Regions from separate parts of the Bacillus sp. FJAT-45066 genome, predicted to be linked through region 2. Evidence: riboswitches for the same ligand, from Rfam matches in the RefSeq annotation. Region 2 holds a riboswitch; each other region holds the start of a gene.
The links. Region 2 has a riboswitch for S-adenosylmethionine ahead of CDZ92_RS18955 (methionine ABC transporter ATP-binding protein). Riboswitches for the same ligand answer to the same signal wherever they lie in the genome.
Positions count from the first base shown of each region.

Region 1: it holds a riboswitch for S-adenosylmethionine, as region 2 does, so the genes downstream of both, CDZ92_RS09795 (O-acetylhomoserine aminocarboxypropyltransferase/cysteine synthase family protein) here and CDZ92_RS18955 (methionine ABC transporter ATP-binding protein) in region 2, are expected to answer to the same signal.
Region 3: it holds a riboswitch for S-adenosylmethionine, as region 2 does, so the genes downstream of both, CDZ92_RS17830 (sugar ABC transporter substrate-binding protein) here and CDZ92_RS18955 (methionine ABC transporter ATP-binding protein) in region 2, are expected to answer to the same signal.
Region 4: it holds a riboswitch for S-adenosylmethionine, as region 2 does, so the genes downstream of both, metK (methionine adenosyltransferase) here and CDZ92_RS18955 (methionine ABC transporter ATP-binding protein) in region 2, are expected to answer to the same signal.

Region 1 is NZ_NISQ01000001.1:1,926,463-1,933,912, reverse strand. It holds gene CDZ92_RS09825 (hypothetical protein) at 1-388, shown strand, start outside; gene CDZ92_RS09820 (lmo0954 family membrane protein) at 607-963, shown strand; gene CDZ92_RS09815 (PspA/IM30 family protein) at 1,172-1,819, shown strand; gene liaF (cell wall-active antibiotics response protein LiaF) at 1,897-2,619, shown strand; gene CDZ92_RS09805 (sensor histidine kinase) at 2,616-3,668, shown strand; gene CDZ92_RS09800 (response regulator transcription factor) at 3,661-4,293, shown strand; SAM riboswitch class I at 4,370-4,474, shown strand; SAM riboswitch class I at 4,818-4,930, shown strand; gene CDZ92_RS09795 (O-acetylhomoserine aminocarboxypropyltransferase/cysteine synthase family protein) at 4,997-6,328, shown strand; gene metX (homoserine O-acetyltransferase MetX) at 6,312-7,376, shown strand.
Region 2 is NZ_NISQ01000001.1:3,793,172-3,800,621, reverse strand. It holds gene CDZ92_RS20155 (hypothetical protein) at 444-584, opposite strand; gene CDZ92_RS18975 (carboxymuconolactone decarboxylase family protein) at 1,384-1,749, opposite strand; gene CDZ92_RS18970 (hypothetical protein) at 1,820-2,326, opposite strand; gene CDZ92_RS18965 (MetQ/NlpA family ABC transporter substrate-binding protein) at 2,459-3,280, opposite strand; gene CDZ92_RS18960 (methionine ABC transporter permease) at 3,292-3,948, opposite strand; gene CDZ92_RS18955 (methionine ABC transporter ATP-binding protein) at 3,941-4,966, opposite strand; SAM riboswitch class I at 5,097-5,204, opposite strand; SAM riboswitch class I at 5,565-5,670, opposite strand; gene CDZ92_RS18950 (hypothetical protein) at 5,691-6,041, opposite strand; gene CDZ92_RS18945 (MFS transporter) at 6,175-7,449, opposite strand.
Region 3 is NZ_NISQ01000001.1:3,552,684-3,560,133, reverse strand. It holds gene CDZ92_RS17835 (sugar ABC transporter ATP-binding protein) at 1-218, opposite strand, end outside; gene CDZ92_RS17830 (sugar ABC transporter substrate-binding protein) at 547-1,659, opposite strand; SAM riboswitch class I at 1,821-1,939, opposite strand; gene CDZ92_RS17825 (PspA/IM30 family protein) at 2,181-2,849, shown strand; gene CDZ92_RS19740 (septation ring formation regulator EzrA) at 3,309-5,840, opposite strand; partial or broken gene CDZ92_RS17810 (SGNH/GDSL hydrolase family protein) at 6,052-6,693, opposite strand; gene CDZ92_RS17805 (aldehyde dehydrogenase family protein) at 6,983-7,450, opposite strand, start outside.
Region 4 is NZ_NISQ01000001.1:45,872-53,321, forward strand. It holds gene CDZ92_RS00305 (ABC transporter substrate-binding protein) at 1-476, opposite strand, end outside; gene CDZ92_RS00310 (alpha/beta hydrolase family protein) at 590-1,375, shown strand; gene pckA (phosphoenolpyruvate carboxykinase (ATP)) at 1,727-3,313, opposite strand; SAM riboswitch class I at 3,626-3,784, shown strand; gene metK (methionine adenosyltransferase) at 4,084-5,283, shown strand; gene asnB (asparagine synthase (glutamine-hydrolyzing)) at 5,654-7,450, shown strand, end outside.

The DNA of each region.
Region 1 (7,450 bases), 1.9 Mb from region 2:
TTTTCTCATTATGTTTTTTATAGCTCACAACCTAATGGCACCATATTTTTATACAGAAAATTTTTTGAAAAATCGTGCGGTACAACTTATTGAAATGCAACATGAATTGCATGATGAAGAGTTGACCGAAGAAGAATTTGAAAAAATAACCAAAAATGTATATGGTGAAAACAGATATACTAGCAAAAATAACTTAGAATTATTAGAAATAAAAGAAATCAAATTCGAGCGTCGCTATAGTAGGTTCATTTATACAGCCGAAATTACAGTAAAAGAAACACGTGACGGCCAAGAAAATATAGAAAAGTATACCTATAACTATGAGTTCTACTCAAAAAGAGGAAAGTTTTACATGAGTGGGTGGTTATATAAGGTATATAACGATTAAAAGTATGAAGCTGTTCAATCCAGATTGAAGAATTGAATAGCTTTTTTACGTTTGTGCTATAAAGACTTACCCTCCATAAGCCCCAAGTCCTATCATAAAATATAGCTCAGGCTCATTATTCCAATCATTTATAAAGGATAAGATAGAGACATGAAAAGGAAATGAAATAATCGTTTCCTTCACCCAACCCCAGAAAATAAATGAAAGGAGCAATAAAAATGAAAAAAATAGGTTTGTTTTTAATCGGCCTTATCGCCTTCTTTGTACTACTAGGAAACGTTGGTCCACTTATCGGTTTAGCAATTAGCTTAATTGTTGCGTACTACGCAGTAAAGGAATTCCTAAAAACAGAATCAACAGGCAGCAAAATAGCATGGGGAATCATCGCCTTTATCGCCATCGCCTTCACCATTTCAAACGTCCCAGCAGTGATCGCCTTAGTTGCAGCTTATGTCCTATACCTAGTCTACAAAAAGTGGAACCAAACAAAAGAAGAAACAAATCCCCCAAGTACAAAAGAAACTAGTGATCCATTCACAAACTTTGAAAAACAATGGAATTTAATGAATAAGTAGGTTTGATTTTGAGAATTGATGTTTTTTTACCTATCCAGCTGTTGATTTCCGTGCAAGGCGGAGACTCCTGCGGGAAAAGCGGGAGACGGGAGACCCCACAGACGCGAAGCGTCGAGGAGGCTCCCGACCCGCCCGCGGAAAGCGATGCCTTGCACGGAAATCAACAGCGGTCTATCACCTTACAAAAAAATAAAAGGAGAGAACACACATGACAACTTTATTTACAAGAATAAAAAACACAATAGCAGCTGATTTTCACGATGCACTGGATAAAAAGGAACAAAAAAATCCAATCGCCCTTTTAAATCAATACCTACGCGATTGCGAAAAAGAAGTAGAAAAAGTTCAAAAACTAGTCGAACGTCAACAAGTATTAAAAGATGAATTTCATAAAGAATTAAAAGAAGCAAACCACTTTGCGGAAAAAAGAAGCCATCAGGCGATGGTTGCTGAAAATGCCGGAGAAAGCGAACTAGCCGAATTTGCTACAAGGGAAAGCCTGCAATATAAAGACCGTGCTCTACAACTAGAACAATCATTACAAAATATAAAGAAAGATCTATCAGACTTAGAGCAAAAGTACGAAATGATGAAACATAAATTAAAAGATATGTACATTAAACGTATGGAGCTAATGGGCAGAGAAAACGTAGCTCGAGCAAATTACAAAATGAATAAAGTAGTAGAGTCAAATGATATAAACAGTGCGGATGCTCAATTTGACGATATGGATAACTATATGACAAGACTTGAGCACCAAGTCAACACATCTTATCTACAAAATACAATTGATGCGCGTATTGCTCAACTAGAAAAAGAACAAAAGCTAGTCAAAACAGATTCTCAAATTTCCTAAAAACTGCTATTCTAATAATAGACTATGGGGTGCTCCTGCCCCTTTTTTCGCATTTATAAAGTAAAGGAGGGGACATTATGCTGAATCGAGCAATTACAGATTACTTAAGTTACATCATTATCATCGGAGTTTTCCTATTTGTACTAGAAATTGCTTTCTTTGACAGCGGTCTTATTTTCACCCTTCTTTTTTCAGCAGCATTTATATACTTCGGTCGAATAAAATGGCACTGGTTAATCGGAAAAGTCATATTTATTATCGGTCTTATTTCTCTTATTTTAGCTATTGCTGGAATGATGACATTTAAGTTCTTAATTCTAGCTACTATTATTTATTTTATTTTTAAACTAGCACAATCTAAACAAGCACCAACGATTATTACACCGAATGTAGAAACATCAAAAGAGCAAATAGTGGAAGGTAAATTGAATCTTTTCCGTAACAAGTGGTTTGGAACCCAAAAGACACCAGATCATAGCTATACGTGGGAAGATATTAATATTCAATGTGGAGTTGGAGATACAACAATAGATTTAAGTAATACGGTATTCCCAAAGGGCGAAGCGGTCATTATTATTCGTAACATCGTAGGAAATGTCCAAGTCTCCCTTCCATATGATGTAGAAGTTAGTATTCAACACTCATCGATTGTTGGTACAACTACTATCTTTAACGAAGAAAAAAAGAGTCTGGTGAACGTTACAGCAAAATATCAAACCGAAAACTATCAAGTTGCAACAAGTAAAGTGAAAATTTTCACCTCCCTATATGTCGGAAATCTTGAGGTGAAACGTTCATGACCGTGTTGCAACGTCACATCTTTTTAGGCGCTCTTATTGCTTTTGATACGTTTATCATATTTGGTCTCATCTTTATTTTTGCATTTCCATCAATAGATTGGAGATCGTTATGGAATGTGAAAGTATTTGATCTTCCATTTATTCTATTTTCCTTATCAATTAGTATTTTACTAGGTCTTTTAGTTGGTTTAATTTCTGGTTTTTTTTGGAAAAAGCAGTTTGCAAATATACTAGAGCCTTTAACAGCATTTTCTAAAGGAAATACGTTGGAATTTAAAAAGGAGGATAGCGTTGTACAAGAAGTAGTAGCGATTCAATCCGCCCTGGAAACTGTACAAAAACAAATGAAAGAGCAAACAAAGCTATCGCAAAAATTAGCGAACGAAAAAGCAGTTGACTTTGAAAATAGAGTGCAAGAAATAGTATCACAAGAACGGAACAGACTAGCACGTGAATTACATGACTCAGTTAGTCAGCAATTATTCGGTGCATCCATGCTAATGTCTGCTATTACCGAATCAAAAGGAGAAACCAACGATAGAGAGGCAAAGCAATTAAAGTTAGTAGAGGAAATGATTCAACATTCACAACTTGAAATGCGTGCACTATTGTTACATCTTCGACCAGTTGCATTAAAAGGAAAAACACTTCAAGAAGGTACAGAAGAGTTACTGCTTGAATTAATGCAAAAAGTACCGATGAATATCACTAAAAAAATTGAAGATTTCAAAATTGATAAAGGGGTAGAAGATCACTTATTCCGTATATTACAAGAATCTTTATCCAATACTCTACGTCACTCTAAAGCTCAATCAGTAGAAGTTTTACTAATTCAACGAGATGATTGGATTATTCTTCGGGTAGTTGATGATGGTGTTGGATTTGATGTGGATACAACAAACGCAGGGTCATACGGACTTCAAAATATGCATGAACGCGCAGTGGAGATAGGCGGCACCATGAAAATAGTTAGTGTAAAAGGAAACGGTACTCGCTTGGAAGTAAAAGTACCAATGCTTGATTTAAAGGGGGAAGATGTTGGTGATTAAAGTTCTTTTTGTTGATGACCATGAAATGGTTCGAATCGGGGTATCCGCTTATTTATCAGCTCAGCAAGATATTGAAGTGATTGCAGAAGCAGACGACGGAACGGTAGCTGTAGATTTAGCACTCCAACATAAACCAGATATCATATTAATGGACCTTGTCATGAAAGAAATGGACGGCATCGAAGCGACACGTAGAATTATCGAAGCTTGGCCCGAAGCAAAAATAATCATAGTGACTAGTTTCATAGATGATGAAAAGGTGTATCCAGCCCTTGAAGCTGGTGCAACAAGCTATATGTTAAAAACGTCAAAAGCAAGTGAAATTGCCGAAGCAGTTCGCAAAACATATCACGGTCAGTCTATTCTAGAGCCTGAAGTAGCGGGAAAAATGATGAAAAAAATGCGTTCAAAGCAAGAGCACCATCCACACGAAGAACTAACAAATCGTGAAATGGAAATATTGCTACTAATGGCACAAGGAAAAACAAATCAAGAAATGGCCGACGAACTATTCATCGCCTTAAAAACAGTGAAAGTTCATGTTAGTAATATATTAGCTAAACTGCAAGTACAAGACCGTACCCAAGCTGTTATTTATGCTTTTAAGCATAAGATAGTAGAATGAATTTAGACTTTTCAGAAAATACAGTTGACATAAGTAGATTAACTTGTTAATATGAATCTTAATTTAATAGCCAAACTTCTTATTAAGAGCGGTGGAGGGACAGACCCTATGAAACCCGGCAACCTTCAGTATTGAAAAGGTGCTAAATTCTGCAGATGTATTTTCATCTGAAAGATAAGAAGAGGAAACGGTAACGTTAATCTAAACCTCTTCTTATTGAAGTGGTTTTTTGTTTTTAAGGAAAAAAATAGCGTAGTGTAGCATAAATTCGAGGAGGTGTAGCAAAAAAGTAGAGAAGTGTATCATAAGTCTGTGTAGGTGTAGCAAAAAAGTGCAAGGTGTAGCATAAGTTCGAGCAGCTGAAGCAAAAAAACTATGAAGTGTAGCATAAAATCGTATAGGTGTAGCAAAAAAGCAACAAAGTGTAGCATAAATATATTATCCAATTAGTTCTAAAACACAACAACCTTCCATACGCTATATTATTACAATCTAAAGCATTAACGAATTAAACAACTAAATAACTCTTATCAAGAGTGACGGAGGGATCAGGCCCGATGATGTCCGGCAACCTTCAAGTTATCTTTAACTTGAAAGGTGCTAATTCCTGCAGGCAATTGCGCCTGGAAGATAAGAGGAGGAAGCCCACAAACCTCTTCTTATGAAGCGGTTTTTTTATTTTATTTCTCAAGGAGGATAACTAATGACAAAAAATAATCAACCATTATCAAAAGAAACTTTATTATTACACGGAGGGCAACAACCTGATTCAACTACAGGTTCTCGTGCAGTACCTATCTACCAAACTACTTCTTATGTCTTTAACAATACAGAGCATGCACAAAACTTATTTGCTTTAAAAGAGTTCGGAAATATATACACCCGTATCGGCAATCCAACAGTAGATGTGTTAGAACAAAGGGTTGCTTTATTAGAAGGTGGAGTTGCAGCTGTAGCAACTAGTTCTGGAATGTCAGCCATTGCTTTTTCTATACTAAATATCGCACAAGCAGGAGACGAAATTATTGCCGATACAAACCTTTACGGAGGTACATATAATTTATTTGCCGTTACGCTTCCTAAATACGGAATTAACGTAAAATTTGTTGATGCAACAAATCCAGAAAACTTCCGAAGCGCTATTACGCCAAAAACGAAAGCCTTATTTGGAGAAATAATTGGGAATCCGAGCTTGAACGTTTTAGATGTAGAAGCGGTTGCAAAAATTGCTCATGAGAACAACATTCCACTCATTGTAGATAATACATTTGCGTCCCCATACAATTGTAATCCGATAAAACATGGAGCGGATATAGTTGTACACTCTGCAACAAAATGGATTGGTGGCCATGGAACAACAATTGGAGGCATTGTAGTGGATGGAGGAACATTTGATTGGAACAATTCGAAGTTTCCAGGTTTCACTGAGCCAGATGATAGTTATAACGGAATATGTTATGCCGAAACTTTTGGGAACGTAGCTTATGCAGTAAAACTGAGAGTGCAGTTACTTAGAGACATCGGTGCATGTTTAAGTCCACAAAACGCATTCTTATTATTACAAGGTCTTGAAACACTTCACTTAAGAGTGGAACGACATAATGAAAATGCAGAAAAACTAGCAAAATTTTTGAGTAGCCATTCTGGAGTTACTTGGGTCTCTTATCCGGGAATACAAAATCATCCATCACACCATTTAGCAAAAAAATACTTAACGAACGGCTATGGCTCCATTGTTATTTTTGGAATAAAAGGAGGACGTGAAGCGGGTCAAAAGCTAATTGATTCTATTAAACTATGGTCACATGTTGCAAACGTTGGGGACGCAAAGTCGTTAATTATTCATCCAGCATCCACCACACACCAACAGCTTAGCCAAGAAGATTTAAAGAAAACCGGAGTAACAGAAGACTTAATTCGTCTTTCTGTTGGAATTGAAGGAATTCACGATTTGGAAAATGATTTAGATCAAGCGCTTTTTGTTGCGACTAGTGAAACAGCGAGAGGAGCGGTTTCAGGTGACGTTACCGTATGAAAAACACTATGAAGTTAGTAAAGTCTCCATTGGAGATTTACAACTTGATTGCGGTGATATTTTGTCAAACGTCGAAGTTGCATACGAGCACGTTGGGAACTTAGAGGGAGAAGTTATTATTGTTTGCCATGCTTTATCAGGAAACCATTTATCAGTTGGATCAGAGAAAAAGCCTGGTTGGTGGAGTGGCTTTATTGGTGAAAACCTATATATCGATACAAATGAGTTTCAAATAATTACGATGAATGTCATTGGAGGTTGTGCTGGTTCTACTGGCCCAACTTCCATCAACTTAACTACGGGTGAAAAATTCAGAGCCACTTTCCCCAAAATTACGATTCGAGATATCGTTCGATCTCAATACAAGGCACTACAAAGGTTAGGTGTTTATAAAGTAAAAGCAATTGTAGGGGGCTCCCTCGGTGGAATGCAAGTTTTAGAATGGGGAATTTTGTATCCATATTTTGCTGAAAAACTTGTTCCAATGGCTGTTACTCCATTTTTTTCTGATTATGCTATTGCTTACAATCAAATTGCCCAAAAGACAATTAAGCTAGATCCTGCCTGGAAAAACGGAGAATATGAGGAAGAAGAAAGGTTACAAGGCTTAGAGATTGCAAGAATGGTTGGTCTTGTTACTTACCGTTCGGATGTTCTCTTTAATGAGCGATTTAGACGAGAGAAGAAAGAAAATACTCAATTCCAAGTAGATTCTTATTTGTCCTACCAAGGGAAAAAGTTTACGAGTAGGTTTGACGCAAACAGTTACTTAAGATTACTTGAAGTGATGAACGAGTTTGATATTGGAGAAGGAAGAAATGGCTGGAAAAATGCACTAAAAGAAATCAAATCGGAAGTATGCTTCGTTGCCTTTACAAACGACTTACTGTATACAAGTTCTGTGATAGAAGAGGCTGTAAATGAGGTTGAAAAAGGTCAATACACCTTAGTACAGACTACCTTTGGACACGATGGATTCTTAGTTGAATTCGAAAAATGGGCTGAGAAAATTAAAGAATTTGTGATAGAAAGATGCTATAAAGCTTAGTGATGAATTTTATTACAATTTTCTACTTTTTAGCTGTTGGTTGCCGTGCAAGACGGAGACTTTCGGCCCGCCCG
Region 2 (7,450 bases):
TACCTCCAATGTTCTTGTGTTCTTTCTATTTAGACACATTTGTTATTTTCATTCTCATTTTATTCTCATTACAATCTTATAACAAATTAAATGTGTTAGCAACCTTTAAAGACTTGTTCAAATCTTTATTATTCACCCAATTTCTTCTATTAGTTAAGTCGTTTTTCATTTTTACCTACCGCTTAATTTCCCCTTAATTTGTGGATGTATGTAAAAATTCGTGGAATGAAGTTAATAGCAATAAGGGTTTTCACTATCTGTATAGTAATTATTATATACTATTTTAGTGATTCGTTGTTGTGTGTTTGTCCACAAAATGATAAAAAAGCTTTTGCCATTCTCTTTACATTGAGAATGACAAAGCTTTTTAGTTGTAAAAACTTATATAGATCGATGTTTCCTAGTTTGTTCTAGTCATCGTTTGCAAGTTTAGGGATGAAAAGTTACGTGTGACATTTTCGCTCTAGTTCCGCGACAATTTGCATACTTTTTTTGTATTCACGTTCTCTGTTCTTTTCTACTTGAATAATGTTGTTGATTTCTCTACTGTATTCTTCGTAACCAATTCCATGTGATTGAAACATTGCTTTCTCCATGTTACTAGTGTATTTCACTTGTACCTGATGGATAATAAATCAATCCTTTCTATTTAATAGTATTTTTAGTTACCTACGTTTTTGTGTTACCACATTTTAATGATCTGTAAACACATTTATAATCATAACAAAGTTGGTTATTTTACCCAAACAGCAAAAAACCACGTTTCTTCTATTAATATGGCATGAGGTTAAGTGAGAAGAAGCTATGGAACCTACACTTACAATAGCTAAATTTTGCTCGCGATAGCTCTATGTCCTATACGGTTCAAGGGGATAGGATTTGTTTTGTATGTTACTACATCGTCTATGAAATCATTGATAACGCTAGTAGAAAGCCATTGCCTGTCTCTACGTATCGTAAGAAAAACTAAGATTTTAACCGATTTTTGACATAAACCTACTGTTTTTTACTAAAAAAGCATAAAATCAATTATATTTTAACTAAAAATCCTCAGAAAGCATATACGTGTATGTCTATAAATATAGATTAATCTATGGTTTGTGTGTGCCTAACTGCTACTTGTGTTAACCTGGGGGCATAAGCTGTTCTCCTACACACGATTTCTGTGCTCCTGAAAGTGAAAGTTGAACGTCTAAACCAAAAAGCTGTGCGCCTAGCTAAAATATACCCCTTCTTATATTTACTTTCTGAGTGCACAGCTCGCCCTTTTCTGTTATTTCCCTACTTATTGAGACTATACTCTGTTTGGGCCTGTACTGTTCCCACGGACCTTATAAAAGAAAGAAAGCTTGAGAATTTTCCCAAGCTCCAGTTTTGTCGTTCCTATTGTTTTAGTTGGTTAAAATCTGAGATACACTCTTGCACAAGAGTAACTGCTTGACTCATCGCAGCTCCTCCACCGAATGCTGCTGTCACACCACAAGCTTCTAACATCTCTTCTTCCGTACATCCGTGATCGATACAACCTTTTGTATGGTACACAATGCAATATTCGTCTTGTGAGAACACACTTACTCCTAAAGCAATCAATTGCTTTTGTTTCTGATCTAGGGCACCTTCTTTAAAGCAGGCTTCCGTAAATTGATTATAGTGATGTGCTAATTCAGGCATTTTTTCTGAAAATAAACCTAAGCCAGCTTTATATTCATGTAGTGCTCCTTCAGCAAAATTGCGTGGTTGATATTCCATCCTAAAACAACTCCAATCAGAAATTTTACAACATTAGTATGTATTAGAAAAAAATAATCTATTCACTTATTCAGTCATATAAAAGTGTATCTTGTTGTTGGCTACTATGTATTGGTTGTTTTTTCCTTATGAAGAATGCTTCGAGAAGTATTTGCATCGCGTATAAAATGAATCCTTCTATTGAAAATAATAAAAACAGCTGATATTTTTTCATCCTCACAAGTGACCAAAACCCAATACTTTTAAACCAATCCATTAATACATAAACAAAAAATAAATGTGCGCAAATATTTATTATGAAAAACCTTAATATATTTCCGTAGCCTAACCTTAGCATTAACAACGCTCCCATAATATATGGTCCTAAAATTAGTGGAGCTTCCCCCATAATTTTCCGATGAGGACGTTTATATACCCACCACCACATTCGATTATGGGCTAGTAAACTCTCCCCAATTAATATAAATCCCATTAATAGAGAAGCAGGTAAAAACCTTTTTACATGTTGTTTACCTAACATAGGAATTAATAGCCAAGGAATAATTGCGAGTCCAAATAAATATAATTTTGTTTTCATCACATAACCTCCTTGTTTATTAAAATTACCTAGTCTAGTGAAGTTATGCTAGGTCACATAAATATAGTGAATATATGACTTAAAATCATTTAGAAATAAAAGGTGCAGCCACATCGGCTACACCTTTTACGTTTACTGCTTTCCAGCTGGAATGACAGAACCTTGGTATTTTTCTAAAATAAAGTTTTGAACTGCTTCTGTTTGTAAAGCTTCTACTAATGCTTTAATTTGTGCATTGTTCTCATCTTCTTTACGAACAGCAATAACATTAACATATGGGTTATTTTCAGGAGACTCTAAAGCGATTGCTTCTTCAGCTGGGTCAATACCTGCACCAATTGCATAGTTACCGTTAATTAGGATTGCATCGCCTTCGCCATTTTTATATGCAGTTGGTAAGAAAGCCGCTTCGAAATTTGTGTTGAACTTTAAACCTTTTGGATTTTCTACAATATCCTCAATCGTTGCTTTTGTACGCTCTACGCCTTCTGTTAATGTGATTAAACCTTTTTCTTGTAACATCGATAAAACACGACCATGATCAGGTACCGCACTACTTACTAAAATTTCTGCACCTTCTGGTAAGTCCTCTAGTCTTGCGTGTTTTGTAGAATATACGCCAATTGGTTCAATGTGAATGCCTCCAACATTAACAAAATTATAATCATGGTCAGCATTTTGTGCTGTTAAATAAGGAATATGCTGAAAGTAGTTTGCATCAAGCTCTTTGTCACGTAACGTTTGGTTAGGTAAAACATAATCTTGAAACACTTTAATTTCTAATTCTATCCCTTGTTCTTTTAATACTGGCTTAATTTGTTCTAAAATTTCTGCGTGTGGCACGTTAGAAGCTCCAACAACTAACTTACCTTCTTGAATACCTTTAGACCCACCACATGCTGTTAAAACTACTGCTAATAATGTAACTAATGCAAAACCAATTAATTTTTTCATTCTCTTCTCCCCTATCTTTTGTCTAATTTTCTTGTTATTGTATCTCCAATAAATTGGATGATAAATACGATGATTAAAATGATGACTGTACAAACAACTGTTACCACTGTATTGAATTTTTGGAAGCCATCTAAGAACGCTAAGTTACCTAGACCACCTGCTCCAACAAATCCTGCCATTGCCGTATAGCCAACAATTGCGATTGCCGTTACGGTAATTCCTGAAACTAAGGCAGGCATTGATTCTGGTAAAAGAACTTTCCATATTATTGTCGATGTTTTAGCACCCATTGACCTTGCTGCCTCAATGACACCTTTATCAATTTCTCTTAATGCAATTTCAACCATTCGTGCGTAAAATGGAGCCGCTCCAATGATTAAGGCTGGTAGGGCCGCATTCGCACCGATAATCGTTCCAACTAAAACTTTTGTAAAAGGTATTAATAAGACAATTAAAATGATAAAAGGTATGGACCGAAAAATATTTACTACGGATGAAGTGATACCATTTATTAATTTGTTTTCTAGTAGGTTCCCTTTTGATGTTAAAAATAAGAGTAAACCTAGAAGTATACCAAGAATAAAAGTAATTACAACAGAGATTGATGTCATATAGACTGTTTCGATGGTAGCATCCCACATTCGATCCCAATTCACTTGATCAAACATTTTGGACCACCTCCAGTTCTACTTGCTCCTGCCTGATAAAATCTAACGCTTTTTCAATTTCTTGTTCGTCACCATCTAAGTGGATGATTAACGTTCCATAAGGTCCGTTTTGCGTATGCGATACTTTTCCTTGCAAGATGTTTATACTAATATCAAACTTTCGAATAATGTTCGTTATGATTGGCTGTTCTGCCGTTTCGCCTACAAAAGTCAGTTGAATAATTTTTCCTTCTTGGTACTGGGCAACTAAATGTTGAATTGTTTCTTCTGCTTCCTCTGGTTCTGACACTTGCTGAACAAATTTTTTCGTAATGTTTTGCTTTGGTTTACGGAAAACATCTAGTACATTCCCTTGCTCAACTACCGCTCCATTTTCCATTACCGCTACTCTATGGCATATTTTTTGAATAACATGCATTTCGTGTGTTATTAAGACAATTGTTAATCCTAATCGTTTGTTTATATCTACTAACAACTCTAAAATCGAATCCGTTGTTTGTGGGTCTAAAGCTGATGTTGCTTCATCACAAAGTAGCACTTTCGGATTATTTGCTAATGCTCTAGCAATACCTACCCTTTGCTTTTGACCACCACTTAGTTGGGATGGATAGGCATCTTCTCTACCTTCTAAACCAACTAGTTTAATTAATTCTTCTACTCTTTCTTGTCTCTCTTTTCTTGCAATTCCGGCAATCTCTAGAGGAAACGCGATGTTTTCTCGAACCGTTCTAGACCAAAGTAGGTTGAAATGTTGAAAGATCATACTTATTTCTTGTCTAGCTTCTCTTAGTTGCTTCCCTTTAATCTTCGAAATGTTTCTCCCTGCAACCACAACATCTCCACTTGATGGTACTTCCAATCCATTCAGCATTCGGATTAATGTACTTTTACCAGCGCCGCTGTAGCCAATAATGCCGAAGATTTCGCCCTTATCTATTTCAAGGTTGATATTATCAACCGCTGTTACGTTTCCACTTTTCGCTAAAAAAACTTTTTTAACATTTTGTAAGTTGATCATAGATGTCTCACCTTCTTCCTTACTTTTAAACTAGCAATACTTACCACTGTTGATTTCCCCTTTATATTAAACACTATAGAAAAACAAAATGCCTTTCTGCATGATGACAGAAAGGCATAATAAATCCTTTCTCTCATCTATACAAAGCTAATGCTTTGTGTGAATTGGCACCATTTCAACTTTCGTTGACGGTTGCCGGGTTTCATAGGGCACTTCCCTCCACCTCTCTTGATAAGAGCAAACAGGTATATTTAGTTTTCAAATTATTATCGTACTTTAATTCACTAAATCTCTAATACTTTTAAGTGTTATCGAATTCAACGATTGTAATCTTAACATGGCTATTTTTGAGTGTCAATAACTATTTTTAGAAATACTCTGTTAAAACCGCTGTTGATTTCCGCGCAAGTCTCCGCTTTCCGCGGGCGTGGCTGGAGCCTCCTCGGCTTCGCCTGTGGGGTCTCCAGTCCCCCGCTTATCCCGCAGGAGTCTACGACTTGCGCGGAAATCAACTGCTAGATAACTATCTAAAATCAACACTAACCTCTAACACTTTAGAAAAAAATAAAAACCCTTCTAGAAGAGGGTTTGCGTTCTCTTCTTATCTTTCAGACGTTTAAGTCTGCTGGAATTAGCACCGTGTTTGAAAAACAACCGGTTGCTGGGTATCGTCGGGCCAGTCCCTCTACCTCTCTTGATAAGCAATATTTAATTGTATTTTATATTACATCACTAAGTTTTCTTCTGTCAATGAATTTTCTCTATCTCTACATAAAGAAAAAATGGAATCTAGCAATAGCTGATGTCGGAAACTCCCAGCAAATACAATATCCGACTTACGAAGAGCAGTATGGCCGGAAATAATAGAACTAACGGTTTCTAATGAGCCCTCTATTTTCACATCCACTCTTTCCACATCCTCAATTATTGCCAAATTAACTTTCGATAAGGAAAAGTAAATTTTTTCTTTTCCAGTAACGATCACACATGTTAAATTGTAATCCGGTAAAAGTGGATTAATATGTCCTTTTGCTTTAATACTTATAAATAATTTTTCAACTAGAGGTGTTATCAATTTGTATTCTCCCTCCGGAAATATATTCCTTTATATAGAGAATACTCCTAATTTGTCAAAATACCTTTTAATAAAGTTAGACAAATAATAATAATTTTTGCAAACTCTACTATTTCCCGAGAAATATGTCTTTTTATGATATTTTAGATAACAAACTTCGTTGGCTATTTATCGACTTTTTTCTAGAAAAAATGAAATAGAAATACACAGCACTTGTTAAATATAAGACTGCTGTAATACTAAATACAATGGCATATCCCCAATATTGTCCAAAATAGAAGACGATAGACATAGAAACTGGCCCCATACTTGCCCAACCGAGGGAGAATACCATTTGATTGACTGAATTGGCAAGCCCTTTAAATTTATCTTCCACTCTTTCCATCATCATGGATGTAATGATTGGGTTTGCTGCATTCATTAATGCTTGTCTAAATAAGAATCCAAGTACTGCTAGCCAGAATACGTTCGTAAAAGCAGTAATAAGCATAAAAGGTAACGATAAAACTTGTAGCAAAACGACGGCTTTTATTTCCCCAATCCTTCTTACTAATGCTGGACCTATAATCATAGCTACTGCAGTTACTGCCTGCCCCATGGAAAGAACAAATCCAATGGTTGTATTTGTCGTATCGAATCGGTCTGCAAAATAAAGGTTCAAATATGGAATAACTAGGCCTGAGCCGAATCCGATTAATATGTTCGCTATTGTAAAACTAGCGATTAATTTTAGTTGTGTTTTATTAGTAGTTAAAAGATTTCTAATGGATATTCTATCTTTGAGTTTTGTCTCTCGCTTCTTTTCTACCATCTTCAAAATTGGTAAAATTCCACCTAAGTAAATGGCTACTCCAATAATTAATGTCCATCTAACACTACTTACTGACGTTAGTCCAAAAAACAGGAATATGTCTGTTAAAACACCGCCTAGTAAATTTCCGACAACATTAGCTATCATCATAACGGCAAAATGTCGACTAAACAATTTAACACGCTCGGAATTTGTTGAGTTTTCCGCTAGCCATGGAATAGCCGTTACTTGAAGAAACGCTAGTGTTAGACCAGATAAAAATGCACAAGTTAGTAATAATAGTTCTCCTTCAAATGTACTTCTAAAAAGTAAAAAGAAAGAGGAGAAAAACAAGCCAAATACCATCACTTTTTTACGACCAATTTTATCGCTTATGATACCAGCAGGAATTAAGATGATTGCAGAGGCTAAAGCAGTCATGGCAATCATGTTCCCATTTACTTGTTCGGAATATCCTAACTCTCTTATATAGAAGTTGTACATGATCATAAAAATACCGAGACCGATTTGAGTCAGGATATTCGTAATGAAAAAGAGACGAATGTTTCTATTATATAAATTAAAGTCACGTTTAAAATTTAGCCAAAGTGCTGTCATA
Region 3 (7,450 bases), 240 kb from region 2:
ATTGATAACGGCGTGTTGTTGTATGTGATCGTTCCGGCGTAGTTGGAATAAGCGCCAGCGAGAACTTTCATGAGTGTTGATTTGCCAGCGCCGTTTGCCCCGATTAATGCGTGCACGCTGCCTGGTGTGGCCGTGAAGCTAACACTATCTAGCGCTCGTACTCCAGGGAACTCTACAGTAATCTCTTTCATATGTAGAACCGAGTTTTGTATTGCCACTTTGTTTCCCCTCCTTTACAGAATTGTTACAGGTGCCAGGCACTGTTTTATTGGCTCAACTTTTTTGCGTTGTTCCAACAGTGCCAGGCACCTGGGATTATTTTACTTCCGCTGATAACAAAGGTATTTCGCTGATATCATGGGTGTTTCGCCGATTGGAGCAATGCACTCGCTGATTGATGGCCCATTTTCGCCGATTGAAGGTTAATTTTCGCCGATTAACTCCTCATTTTCGCCGGTAAAATCCCATTTTTCGCCGATTGACCACAAATCATCGTCAATCGCTTCTACAATTTCACATTAAACTAGTAATCTCACTATCTTCCATCTACTTTTTCTTGTAATGTTCCTTCAAAACTTTCATCCAATCTTCTTCAAACACTGTGGACGTCCCCCATCCTTCCACAATGTTGTTCAAATTCACCATGTTGACTGGCTCGCTTGCTTCACGAAGCTCATCTTGAGAAATTAATGCTGCATCTAGATCAAAATGCTGTGGCGTTTCTTCTCCAGCTAATTTTTTTGCTAAAATTCTTAAGTTAACTGCGCCAATTGTTTTTGGATCAACAGCCGCAGTATATTTCCACGAGCTTCCTTCTGACTGGATTTCTTGTAAATCTGCATTGGAAACATCAATTCCGTATATTTTTATCTCATCGCGGCCTGCTTCGCGAATCGCACGAGCTGCCCCAATTGCAAATGCATCCCACGTTGCAAAGATTGCATCAATGGAGCCTTTCGGATGTTTGTTTAACATCGCGGCTACTGCATTTTGCGTTTGAACGGATGTATCGGCTGCCGCTACACCGAAGCGCTCCACTTCCTTCAATCCTGAATTTTCCGCTAGGACTTGTGTATACACATTATTACGTCTTACCATTGGAGGGAATCCGTCTACCCATAAGTACACGATGTTCGCCTCTCCATTGAAGTCCGCTACTAACTGATTGAGCGCAAGACTTGCCAGAGCTTCATCATCTTGAGATGTTAATGTGACACCTTCTATAGAAGCCAAGTCTAGGTTTGAATCAAACGTCACGACGCTCTTTCCGTTATCAACTAACTTTTTCACCGCATCGACTGTTGCAGCGTCGTCACCGTGAGAAATAATAAAGCCATCAAAATCTTGATTTAATGCTTGTTCAATTGCATCGTGAAATTTTGCTGTATCACCGTTCGCTGTGAAAACTTCCACCTCAAAGCCTAGCGATTCGCCCTCTTCTTTCGCTCCTGCAAGAAATTGAGCGGTATGGTCATCCCCTCCAATTTTTCTTATTACCTTGATCTTTGCTCCATCCCCTGTAGCAAAGCGTTCTGGGACATTCTCAAAAGATACGTTATTCGATTGGTTTGATGAGCTTTTGCTTGAATTACATCCTGTTAACAATAAAGAAAAAGCTAGGGTTGTTGTTATTGCGGCTTTCCATATTGATTTTTTCATGTTTGTTTCCTCCTAATTAAGTAGTTTACTGTCTTAATACTGACTCAGTTGTTTTAGAATGTTTCCTCCAATCCCACCACGAAATTTGAGAGGTTTTTTGAACAAAGAAAAAACCTCTCTAAAAAGAGAGGTTCATACGGCAGACAATATCCGAACTTCCTCTCTCATCTTCCAAAACGACTAGTAAAGTCGCTTTGCAGGATTTAGCACCAATTCCAAGTAAAAATGGAACGGTTGCCGGGCATCATAGGGCCAGTCCCTCCGCCTCTCTTGATAAGAGATCAAGTATTAAGTTGAATTTCATATTTACTACTTTAATTCGGTAAAGGCAAAATGTCAACACAATTTAGAAAATTCATTCGACAAATTTCGGGTGGTGCCTGGCACCTGTAAATCTTTGGCACCTGTAAATCTTTTGAAACTTTTTTGTTTTTGGTACGTAATATTGATTAGACCATTGCATTATAGTGTTGTGTTATGATGGGAATAATTACATTTCTTTTATTATAGGAGGGATTGGGATGTTTCGTTTTTTCAATCGTGTTCGTACTGTTGTTTCTTCTGAGTTGAATGCATTATTAAATAAGGCTGAGGATCCAGGGAAAATGTTGGATCAGTTTATTTTAGATATGGAAAAGGATATTGCAGATGTCGAAGCAGCTGTAGCAAAGCAAATTGCAAACGAGAAAATTTTGTCTAAGCAATACGCAGAGGCTGCAGACCTTGTTGCTAAACGCGAAGAGCAAGCGATTAAAGCGTTGCAATCTGGTGATGAAGATTTAGCTCGCCGTGTGTTAGAGGATAAAAACAAGCAGCAAGCACAAGCTCAGTCTTTGGATCTACTAGTAGAAGAAGCTACAAAGCTATCGGAAGAATTAAAAGAAAAGTTGCGTGAAATGAAAGACGAGTTACGTGACATGAAGATGAAGAAAGATTCGTTGAAAGCTCGTTCGGAAAGTGCGAAGGCGCGTGCCAAAGTAAACCGTACGATGTCTGGAATCGGAACTGGCGCAAAAGCTGGATTTGAGCGCATGGAAGAAAAGGTAATGCATCATGAAGCACAAGCGGAGGCTTCGGAAGAGTTACGTAGTGCGAACAAATCGTTAGATGACGAGTTAGCCCTGTTAGACCGCACGAGTTCGGTGGATGATGAGTTAGCGGCGTTGAAGGCGAAGTTAGAAAAGAAATAATAGATTTGATTGGAGCAATAAACGTGGGCGGTGATCTGCCCTTGTTTATTGCTTTTTTTGAGGTTGTTTTTGCTCGTTGTTAGATTGCGTTTAGTGTTGGATTATTTGTCCTCTCGCTCGTTCGCTGATTGAAGCACGCTTTCGCTGATAATTTAATAGTTTCGCTGATTGAAGTCTGTTTTCGCCGATTGGCTATTATGGTCGCCGATTGTTTCCTCATTTTCGCCGATAAATTGCCGGTTTTCGCCGATTGAACCCGCATTTTCGCCGATAAACTGTCAATTTTCGCCGATAAACCTCCTCCCCACCAAAAATTCACACCCAGCCAATTAACCTTTCTCACCGAAATTCACCTAATCGGACAAATCCAGAATGAAAACATCCCCTACAAAGCAAAAAACACTCCCCTATCTACAAATTTCATAGATAGAGAAGTGCTTCACAATCATTCAAACTAGCCTAAAACTTCCGTCCGCCTCCGCGTGAACCGCCACCGAAGCTTCCTCCGCCGCCTCGAGATCCACCGCCGAAACTTCCGCCACCTCCGCGTGAACCACCGCCTCCGCCGAAGCCGCCTCCAAATCCACCGCCAGAACCTCCACCAAAACCGCCTCCACCGTTATTACGGTTTCGGGCAGCTGCTGCGGCCGCGGCTGCTGCAGCACGTCTTTGTTCTTCGGCGCGAATCCGACGCTCTTCTGCGACCATTTCATCGACAATCCTCCTGCCTATCGCAATTTCTGCACGCGCATCAGCATATTTACCTTCATCAATTAAACGAGCAATTTGCGCTTCACACGTCCCAAAACGAGATTTATAGTTGGACATTAACAACCTTAAGCCAAGTCTCCTATCAATGTTTCGGTACGAGTGTTGCAAATCTTGCCACTCGCGCTCGACTTTTCGTTTTTCTTCTAATAAACTATCTGCATGCACTTCCAACTGAGCTAACTGCTTCTCCGCAAGCACAGCCTTATCCGTAACTAATTGTAGATGAACTGGCTTACGATCCACTTCTTCCCGTAAAAACTTCAAATCTTCCAGTAACCTACTAATTACAAATAAATCGACTGGCAGTTTATGCTGTGAAACTTTCTTATCTAAATCGCCAACCCGCTTCAAAGCAGATTCCACCGATTCTGTAACAGAACCACGTCTTTTCTCCAACTGATTAAATGCGGTAAAGCACGCATCATGCAATTCGAGCACTTTCGCAAGTTCTGCCAACATGGCCACTGTTACTTCATTTGCCTTCTTGTATTGCTGTACATCGGGCTTCAACGCCTCTGTTACTACTACAATCTTCTTATCTATTTCTTCCACGAAATCTTTCATCGTAACAAAATCCGCTTCCAAATGGCTCCACAACACTTCCGCATAGCCACTATTAAGCCTCGTTCGCTCTGCCCCAAACTTACCATCTAACCCTTTATAAGCTGGCAGTTCCTCTGACACCGCCAAAACACGCTTCCGGGATTCATCGCGGTATTGAATTAGCGCACCCACTCTTCTCTTCGCATCCGCTAACAACTCAACAATCGCCACTCGACTTTGGTCGGCACGCTTCACATTTCCAACTTGTAACTCCGCCAAAAATGCTTTTAACACGTCACGAGCCTTCAAGATCAAAGAAGCATAATCTTCGTCGACTAACAGTAAGTTTTGTTGGGACACCAAAGTTTTCAGCTCTCGTTCCGTTTCCAAAATCATCGGCTCGAGCGTTTCTCCTTCTTCTAGTAACTCCCCGAGCAGCTTCACGTCTGAGCGCAAGTCCTCGACACTTTCGCTAACTTCCGGCAGTATGGCATGGGCCGCTGAAAAATCGAACGCGTCGTCTAACGCTACCGCTCGCTTCAATCTACTATTTGCGCCTTCCATTTTTTCCAAAAGAGCAGTGAACGAGTGTCGGTGCTCTAATCTGAATTTTTCCACCGTACGCGAACATTGTGCGAGCGTTTCGGTGAATTCTTTTAATTTTCGGTTCGTGTGCATTTCTTTTGCCGTTAAGCGTTGCACTTGCTCATTTACCTGCTGAAAGTTTGCTTCTTGGTTGTTGTAATTGTCTTCTAAAGCGGCAATTTCTTTTTTCCACTTCGACTCCACTTGTGCGAACCCGAAAAAATGTTTGAATAATTTTTCGTTTTGCGCGTTGGAAAGGAGGCGTTCTAGTGTGACTTCGCTTTCTTTTGCTTCTGTTAAAAATTGAGCCAGTCGGTCGTAGAGTTGGCGAAATTCCGCTTGTGTTGTGCCTCTGCTCAGTTTTTGCTTATCGCTTGCTTGATTAAATGGATCGAGTATATTTCCAAGCAGAGCTTTTTGTTTTGCGTGCAAAGTTTGAACAAGGTTCGTTATTTGCTTTCGCTTATTGATTAAATAGATAAAACGGCCGATGATGGAGATTGCCGTGATGACAATAAGTATAACTAACAGGGCAATAGATGAGCTGCCGCTGTTTTGGGTTGGTGCAGGCGTTGGGGTCGCTGGTTGGTTAGGTTCTGTAGGAGGAACTCTTCCACCTGTCCCAACTTCTTTTGAAAGCTGTTCGACTTTGCCGAAAAGGTTGATCATTCCCTCACCAAACCGGCCTTCGCCTGCTGAGACCATGAACGTTTCGTCTATTAATCTACCGATTGCTTCGGACCCGCCCATTAGTTGGATCGCTCTATCGATCTTCGTTAGTTTGTCTACGTTCATGTATATTTCGCCGTCGCCAACAGAAATAAGGACGGTCGCATCATAGCCGCTCGATTTCATTTCATCGAAAAGTCTGTCTGCTTCTGATGCAATGGGTTTTCCGTTCAAGCTATCTATCGTTCTGACGTAATAGCGGAACTCGGAATTGGCGAAAGTGGATTGAAGTTCACTTATTTCTGCTTGCGAAAAGAAGCCTCCATTATCGTCCACTACCACTTCGGCAGAAGCATTTATAGGTAAAAATAAAAATAATACAAGTAAACTAGTAAAAATGATGCTAATTCTGCGAACCTTCACGCCACATTCCCCCTTTTAACTCTCCGTTACAATTGTATGTAAAGTAATACGAATAAAGGAAGAAAAAGTTGCAATAAAATTATTCGACAAATTTCGGGTGGTGCCTGGCACTTTTGCATTTGTGCAAAAGTGCCAGGCACCTAGAAAAAAATGTAAGACCAGATTTCTAGTGGTGTGTGTTCAATGCCACTGTGAAATCTGGTCTAGTTTTTTATTTTTTTTGTTTTTTTGTTGAATGTGAGAGCCCAAGTGCTTGTAGGCCAATTTCGGCTAATTTTTGTTGGCCAGCAATAGTTGGGTGGATGTCGTTGAGGCGAACGAATTCTGCTTGGTTAGAACCGTAGGCCGCGTTAGCATAAGCTATTTTTATGTTTTCATGTTGGAATGCAGTAGCATAAATTCCACCATTAACTAGAGGTAGTATCCCTACCGCTAACGCATGTAACGGGGCATTATCTTGAAAAGGATTGTAAACATCGTATACGACCACAGGTGCATCTGTAAGGCTTCGTATTTCAACTAAAATAGAGTTTAAATTACTTAACATCAGACTGTTTTGGAGACCTTCATTTATACATAGTCCAATAAACGGACCACACGCTTGTGCTGCCCCTAACACTTGCAATAAATCATTACTACCAATATTTAGTGTAATATAATCAGCATGCCGAATCGCTTGACGGTATTTTTCGTCGTGTTGGATGGTTGGTAATAGGTGGTCTGTTCTCCAACCAGGGATTGCTAAGTTTCTTACCCTTAGGTCTGCTGCATCTCCCATAAGATACGGAAAGGCGAATTTAGAAGGCTCGAAGTTGTCTTCTCCTAAGTTGTATCCGAACGGAATAGAGTCTCCAAGCGCTACTAACGACTTTTTAGCGTTGTTTTAGCGTTGTCGTTTTTTGCAAAGGCGGGCGTAGCTAAAACTAAACTGGCTACTATTAATAAAATAATGGTACGAAAAATGTAATTCAAATCTTTTTCCTCCTCTATTAAACTAGTTACCATTCTATTATAGAGAAGTAGATTTGGGGAGTCTGTCGAACGTTATTGAGAACAGTAGCTACTACTGAAAAATCGTTCGACAAACTTCGGGTGGTGCCTGGCACTTTTGCATTTGTGCAAAAGTGCCAGGCACATGGGGTTTATTGGTAGTTAAGGCTGATCATTTTCATTTTGGTCATTTCTTTGATGGCGTATTTGACGCCTTCGTAGCCATAGCCGGATGATTTGTAGCCGCCGTATGGCATGTGGTCGAAGCGGGTTGTTGGTACGTCGTTGATGAAGACTTGCCCTACTTCGAGTTGGTGGCCAAGTTGTAGTGCTTGTTTTAGGTTGTTTGTGAAGATACCGGCGTTTAGGCCGTAGTCGCTATTGTTCATTTCGCTTACTGCTTCTTCTGCGTTTTCGACAACATTGATGAAGACGACTGGGCCGAAAACTTCGTTGCAGGATACTTTTGCTGCTGTTGCTACATTTGTTAAAACGGTTGGTAGAATGCCGTTATCTTTTGCTTCACCGCCAGTTAGAAGGGTGGCACCATTTTGTATCGCTTCCTCGATCCATTCTAGTATTCTAGCTTGTGACTTTTTATTTATTAGGCTTGTTACTAC
Region 4 (7,450 bases), 3.7 Mb from region 2:
ATGCCATGCTTCTTTAACACAAACTCCCCTACCATTTGTGGCATGCCACCTTTTCGTTGACCAAGGAAAGTAGAACCTTTTAAGTCGTCCCACGAGAAATTATCTACTTTGTTTCTAGCAACTAAGAAAGTCCCATCTGTTTGTGTTAATTGAGCGAAGTTAATGACTGGATCTGTTGCTTCTTGCGCATAAACATAAATGGAAGTCTCAGAACCAACTAAAGCAATATCTGCTCCATTGCTTAGCAGCGCAGTCATTGCTTTATCTCCACCCCAAGCAGTAGTTAACTCAACCGTAATTCCTTCTTCCTCGAAAAAACCTTGTTCTATTGCAGCATAAAATGGAGCGTAAAAGATAGAACGGGTAACCTCAGAAACTCTAACAGTTTCCGCCTTGCCATTACCGCATGCAGCGATAGAGACTATTAATACCAAACATAGTGAAAGATACAATCCGAACCTTAAGTAACGTTTCATTTTGGCTAATCCTCCTTGTAAAAAGACCTACTTGTTGTGATGTTTTATAAGATAAAGTATGATGAGGAAAAAAATGTGTGAATGCCTATTAGGTTTAAATGGAGGTTTTTGTTTTGTATAGGAATGGAGAGATTTTAGAAAAAGAGCGTTTTCCATCACCGAACCCGACTGTACACTTATTTACCGTTACATACTGGAGCGATGGACTTAAAGTGAAAGGACTGTTGGCAGAGCCGAGAACGGAAGGTAATTATGAAGGTTTTCTATATTTGCGAGGTGGCATTAAAAATGTAGGGCAAGTAAGGCCAGCTCGAATTGCCCAATTTGCTTCGGAAGGGTTTATTGTAATGGCTCCATTTTATCGAGGAAATCAAGGTGGAGAGGGGAATGAAGATTTTGCAGGAGAAGACCGTATGGATGCTTTTTCGGCGTATGAACTGTTAAGAAGTTATCATCGAGTCGAAAGTGGACTAGTACATGTTTTTGGTTTTTCCCGTGGGGGCGTAATGGCACTGTTGACCAGCATAGAAAATAAGGATGTATCCTCCGTTGTATGCTGGGGTGGGGTGTCTGACATGTTTTTAACATACGATGAACGTGTGGATATGCGAAGAATGTTAAAGCGTGTTGTTGGAGGAACGCCTACAAAATTTCCTGAGCAATATGAATGGCGAACACCTTTATATTTTTTAGAGGAGTTACGAGCACCTGTATTAATCATTCACGGTGAAAAAGATGACAATGTTTCGATCGAGCATTCCTATCGTCTAGAAAAGCGGTTAAAGGAGTTAAACCATGATGTAGAGTCTTGGTATTTTAAAGGATATGACCATTACTTTCCCCCAGCGGAGAATAGAAGAGTTGTGAGAGAGTTAGCAAGGTGGATGAAAAGTAAGTAAATCTATTAAAGTTGGTGTGAAAAATGATTCAAGTTCATTTAGGTAGGTGTATAGGGAGTAGATGAACTAGATAATGGGGCTGACGTTCATTTTAGTTAAGGAAGAGAGAGAAAATGAACATGAAGAGGCTGTTCACGTTCATTATGGTAAAGGAAGAGAGAGAAAATGAACATGAAGAGGCTGATGAAGTTCAACTCGACGGAAAAAATAGCCAAAATGCATCTTTATAAGGGGAAGAAGACTACTAAAGAAAACTTCATGCAATTCCCACCTAAATAAAAAAGGCTATCTTAGTAAGTCAGCAAAACTGACTTCTAGGATAGCCTCTTTTAATTTCATACGATAGGAATATTAAACTGTAGGACCACCAAGCTCTAACACTTCACGTGGGACAGAATTAAATTTTTCAAAGTTAGCTTTAAATTTACCAGCTAGTTCACGAGCTTTAGCATCATATGCTTCGTCGTTATTCCAAGTCTTCATAGGCTGTAACACTTCATCTGGAACACCTGCAACATGTACAGGAATCTCAAGACCAAAGTATGGGTCCTTAGTAGTTTCTGCACTCGTTAATTCACCTTCAATAGCTGCTTGAACCATTGCGCGTGTGTAAGAAAGCTTCATACGACTACCTACACCATATTCGCCACCAGTCCAACCAGTATTTACTAAAAATACTTGAACGTTGTGCTCATCAATTTTCTTCCCTAACATTTCAGCATAAACTGTTGCAGGAAGTGGTAAGAAAGGTGAGCCGAAACATGTAGAGAATGTTGCTTGTGGAGAAGTGATTCCACGCTCTGTACCAGCTAATTTACTTGTATACCCACTTAAGAAGTGGAACATTGCTTGCTCTTTTGATAATTTACTGATTGGAGGTAAAACTCCAGTAGCATCAGCAGTTAAGAAAACTATCGTTGTTGGGTGCCCAGCAACACTAGGGTCAACGATGTTATCCATTGCTTGTAGCGGATAAGCTGCACGAGTGTTTTCTGTTAATGTAGAGTTATCATAGTCTGCAACACGAGAGTTCTCATCTAAAACAACATTTTCTAAAACAGATCCGAAGCGGATTGAATCAAAGATTTGTGGCTCTTTTTCACGAGTTAAGCCGATACATTTAGCGTAGCAACCACCTTCAATGTTAAATACACCAGTATTAGACCAACCGTGCTCATCATCACCGATTAGTTTGCGGTTAGCGTCTGCAGATAATGTTGTTTTACCAGTTCCGGAAAGACCAAAGAATAATGCAACATCGCCTTCACGTCCCACGTTTGCAGAACAGTGCATTGGCATGATGCCTTCTTCAGGAAGTAAGTAGTTCATGATAGAGAAGATGGATTTCTTCATCTCTCCAGCATACTCTGTTCCACCAATTAATACGATTCTTTTACTGAATGAAACTAAAATGAATGCTTCAGAATTTGTACCATCAACAGCTGGATCTGCCTTGAATGTAGGGGCAGAAACAATAGTAAAAGCTGTTTCGTGTTTTGCTAATTCTTCATCAGATGGACGAATGAACAATTGGTGTGCAAAAAGATTGTGCCAAGCAAATTCGTTTATTACTTGAATAGGTAGGCGATATTTTTCATCTGCACCAGCAAAACCTTTAAATACAAAAATTTCTTCTTTTTCACCTAAGTATTGAAGAACTTTTTCATATAAACGATCAAAAATATTTTCAGAGATTGGTTGGTTTACTTTACCCCAATCTACTTTACTTTTACTTACGTCATCTTCTACAATGAATTTATCTTTAGGGGATCTCCCTGTATATTTACCAGTTGTCGCCAGAATTGCGCCAGTGGAAGACAATGTTCCTTCATTACGGTTTAATATTTTCTCCACTAATTGCGGAACGGATAATTGAATTTGTGCATTTGTTCCATAAACTAATTTTGTTAAACCGCTTTCAATACCAACCGTTTTCATCATGGATAACTCTCCTTCAAATAAGTATTATGTTATTTCTCTAATAAAAAGTATAACACATTAACTGAAATAGTCCATACTAATTATCGTATTTTATGAAATAATAATTAAAATGGTTAGTATTATGACAAAAATTCTTCATATATATTTTCCACTTATTATTAATGATAAAACACTTCGTTCATAGAAATATCATTCCCTTTCTTATTTTACTCCATTATGAAACAAACTCAACAAAAGAATTATAATTTCGTATCGTTTTTTGTTGACATGCAAGGTTTGACTACGTTAATATAAATCCTTGAACGGATACTCTTATCCCGAGCTGGTGGAGGGACAGGCCCTATGAAACCCAGCAACCTGCTCATATTATGCGATTTCCTATAGGAACGCTTTGTTAAGAAATTTTTTCCACCTTGAGCAAAGGTGCTAACCTGACGCAAGGATGCTTATGCCCTTGAGCGATAAGAGTGAAAGGCGAACGTAGTGATTAAAACCTTTCCTCAAATTTTTAGGGAAGGTTTTTTATATTTTGACACATGATAAGAAAGAAACTCAAAACGACCAATACTTTTTAATAGAAGATAATGGACCGTCATTCTTTCATCTCAGGCTTGTCACTTAGTGTTACGTCTTAAGTAACAGATAAGCTAATTACTTATCTTCTCATTCAAAGGGAAACTGGAGATCCGTATCAAAAATGGTGATTTCACCGCAATGTAACTCATATGTTACATACCTTTATAATTCCAAAGGAGGAAACGGACAAAATGACAAAACAACGTCGTTTATTTACTTCTGAGTCAGTAACAGAAGGACACCCGGATAAGATTTGTGACCAAATTTCAGATTCAATTCTAGACGCTATTTTAGCAAATGATGCTAACGCTCGTGTTGCATGTGAAACTTCTGTAACAACTGGTTTAGTATTAGTGGCAGGAGAAATTACAACTTCTACTTATGTAGACATCCCGAAAATTGTTCGTGAAACAATCCAAGGTATTGGTTATACTCGTGCAAAATACGGATTTGACGCGGAAACTTGTGCAGTATTAACTTCTATTGATGAGCAATCTGCTGATATCGCAATGGGAGTTGACCAAGCATTAGAAGCTCGTGAAGGTCAAATGTCTGATGCGGAAATCGAAGCCATCGGTGCTGGTGACCAAGGATTAATGTTTGGTTTTGCATGTAATGAAACGAAAGAGTTAATGCCTCTTCCTATTTCATTATCACATAAATTAGCTCGTCGCTTAACGGAAGTAAGGAAAGACGAAATCTTACCTTACCTACGTCCAGATGGCAAAACTCAAGTAACAGTAGAATATGATGAGAACGACAAGCCTGAACGCATTGATACAATCGTTATTTCAACACAACATCATCCGGAGGTTACGTTAGAGCAAATTCAACGTAACATTAAAGAGTATGTTATTAAGCCAGTTGTACCTGCTGAGTTAATTGATGAAAACACGAAATACTTCATTAACCCAACAGGCCGTTTCGTAATCGGTGGTCCTCAAGGGGATGCTGGTTTAACTGGAAGAAAGATTATCGTTGATACGTACGGTGGATATGCTCGTCACGGCGGTGGTGCATTCTCTGGTAAGGATCCTACAAAAGTAGACCGTTCTGGTGCTTATGCTGCACGTTATGTTGCGAAAAACATCGTAGCTGCTGGCCTTGCTGACAAATGTGAAGTTCAGCTTGCATATGCAATTGGTGTAGCTCAACCAGTATCTATTGCAGTGGACACTTTCGGAACTGGGACAGTTACTGAAGAGAAATTAGTGGAACTTGTACGTAACAATTTTGATTTACGTCCAGCTGGAATTATCAAAATGTTAGACTTACGTCGTCCAATTTATAAGCAAACAGCTGCTTATGGACATTTTGGCCGTAATGACTTAGATTTACCATGGGAGCAAACAGATAAAGCAGAAGCTTTAAAAGAGCAAGCAAACGCATAATTTAAAATACCACTATCTTTTGAAGGTAGTGGTATTTTTTTAAAAAATATATGTTCAAGCATAGTGTTAATAATCAAATACTAATACATGTTGATTTCCGTGCAAGCTTGAGGCTTAAAAATAAAAATATTTTGTCGTGAAAACTTTTTAAAGCAATTGAGGGTAGTATATAAGAGAATAAAATATAGTTGGCATTAAAATCCTAAAGGAATTTATTAAAAAAATGTCGAAAAATAGAGAAAAGAATTTCTTTTTATTATTACTATTCTAGTATATTCTCAAAGTATTTAGGAAAACTAATACTATTTTTAGTGGAAAATGGGTATTTATTTTAATAGATAACTTTAATGCTTACTAAAGAGGTGTAATTATGTGTGGTTTTGTCGGATTTTATTCTAAGTATGGGAAAGCAAATGAATATGGTCAGATGGAAGAGATGCTTTCTGCAATACATCATCGTGGACCAGATGACACTGGAGTTTTTCAAGATGAGTGGGTTCAATTTGGGTTTAAAAGACTTAGTATTATTGATTTAGAAAATGGTGCACAACCGTTGAACGACTACTCAAAACGTTATTGGATCATCTTTAATGGTGAAATCTATAACTATGTTGAATTAAGAAAAAAATTAGTGGAGCAAGGGTATCCATTTCAAACTGAATCAGATACAGAAGTCATTATAGCTCTTTACTCTTTATATAAAGAAGAAAGTGTGAAGTACTTAGAAGGAATGTTTAGTTTTTTAATATGGGACACAGAAGAAAAATCTCTATTTGGTGCACGTGACCCATTCGGTATTAAACCTTTGTTCTATTATGAAAACGAAGAAGCGTTTATTTTTGCATCAGAAGTGAAAAGTGTTTTTCAAGGTATTCCCGTTGAAGAGTCGATCGATGAGACTCAACTTCAACACTATTTAACCTTTCAATATGTACCAGAGCCAAACACATTATTTCCATCTATAAAAAAGGTGAAGCCAGGTCACTATTTTACACTAGATAAGAAAAATGGTTTACAATTTACGGAATACTGGCATCCAACTTTCCATCCAGTTGCACAATCAGAAAAAGGTTTAGAAAACCATATTCAGGAAGTGCTAAGGGAATCCGTTAAAAAACATATGCGCAGTGATGTGCCTGTAGGTTGTTTCTTATCTGGTGGTATTGACTCGACGATTGTCGCAACTCTTTCTAAAGAGTTTAATCCTAATATTAAAACATTCTCTGTTGGGTTTGAGATAGATGGATATAGTGAAATAGATGTTGCGAAAAAGACAGCTGAGGCTTTAGGTGTTGAAAACATTAGTTATAACATTAAGCCGGATGAATTTATTAAAGAGTTACCAAAAATAATTTGGCATTTAGATGACCCTGTTGCAGACCCTGCAGCCATACCTTTATATTTTCTAGCTAGAACTGCTAGAGAGCACGTTACCGTTGCTTTATCTGGAGAGGGTGCGGATGAACTTTTCGGAGGGTATAACATTTACCGCGAGCCACAATCGTTAAAAATGTTTGAATACATTCCTGATACGTTAAAGAAAAGTTTAATGAAAATATCTATGTCGATGCCTGATGGAATGAAAGGGAAGAGCTTCATTTTACGAGGATGTACTCCGATAGAAGAAAGATTTATTGGCAATGCAAAAATATTTACAGAAGAAGAAAAAGCAGCTTTCTTTAAAGGTTATAACAGAAATGTAAATTATCGACAAGTTACACAAAGTATTTATGACTTTGCAAAAGAGTACGACGATATCACGAAGATGCAATATGTTGATATGCATACTTGGTTAAAAGGGGATATCTTAGTAAAAGCAGATAAAATGTCGATGGCACATTCCTTAGAAGTACGCGTTCCGTTTCTAGATAAAGTAGTGTTTGAAGCTGCGTCGTCTATCTCTAAAAATTTAAAAGTAAATGCTACTCAAACGAAAACATTACTTAGAAACGCGGTTACTGGACTTATTCCTGAGCATGTTACAAATAGAAGAAAGTTAGGTTTCCCTGTACCGCTACGAGTTTGGCTTAAAGATGATTTATATGACTGGGCGAAGATGCTTATTCAAAATAGTGCTGCTGCCGAGCAATACTTTCACCAATCGTACTTGTTAAAGCTATTAGATGATCACCGTGCTGGAGTGAGTGACAATAGCCGTAAACTATGG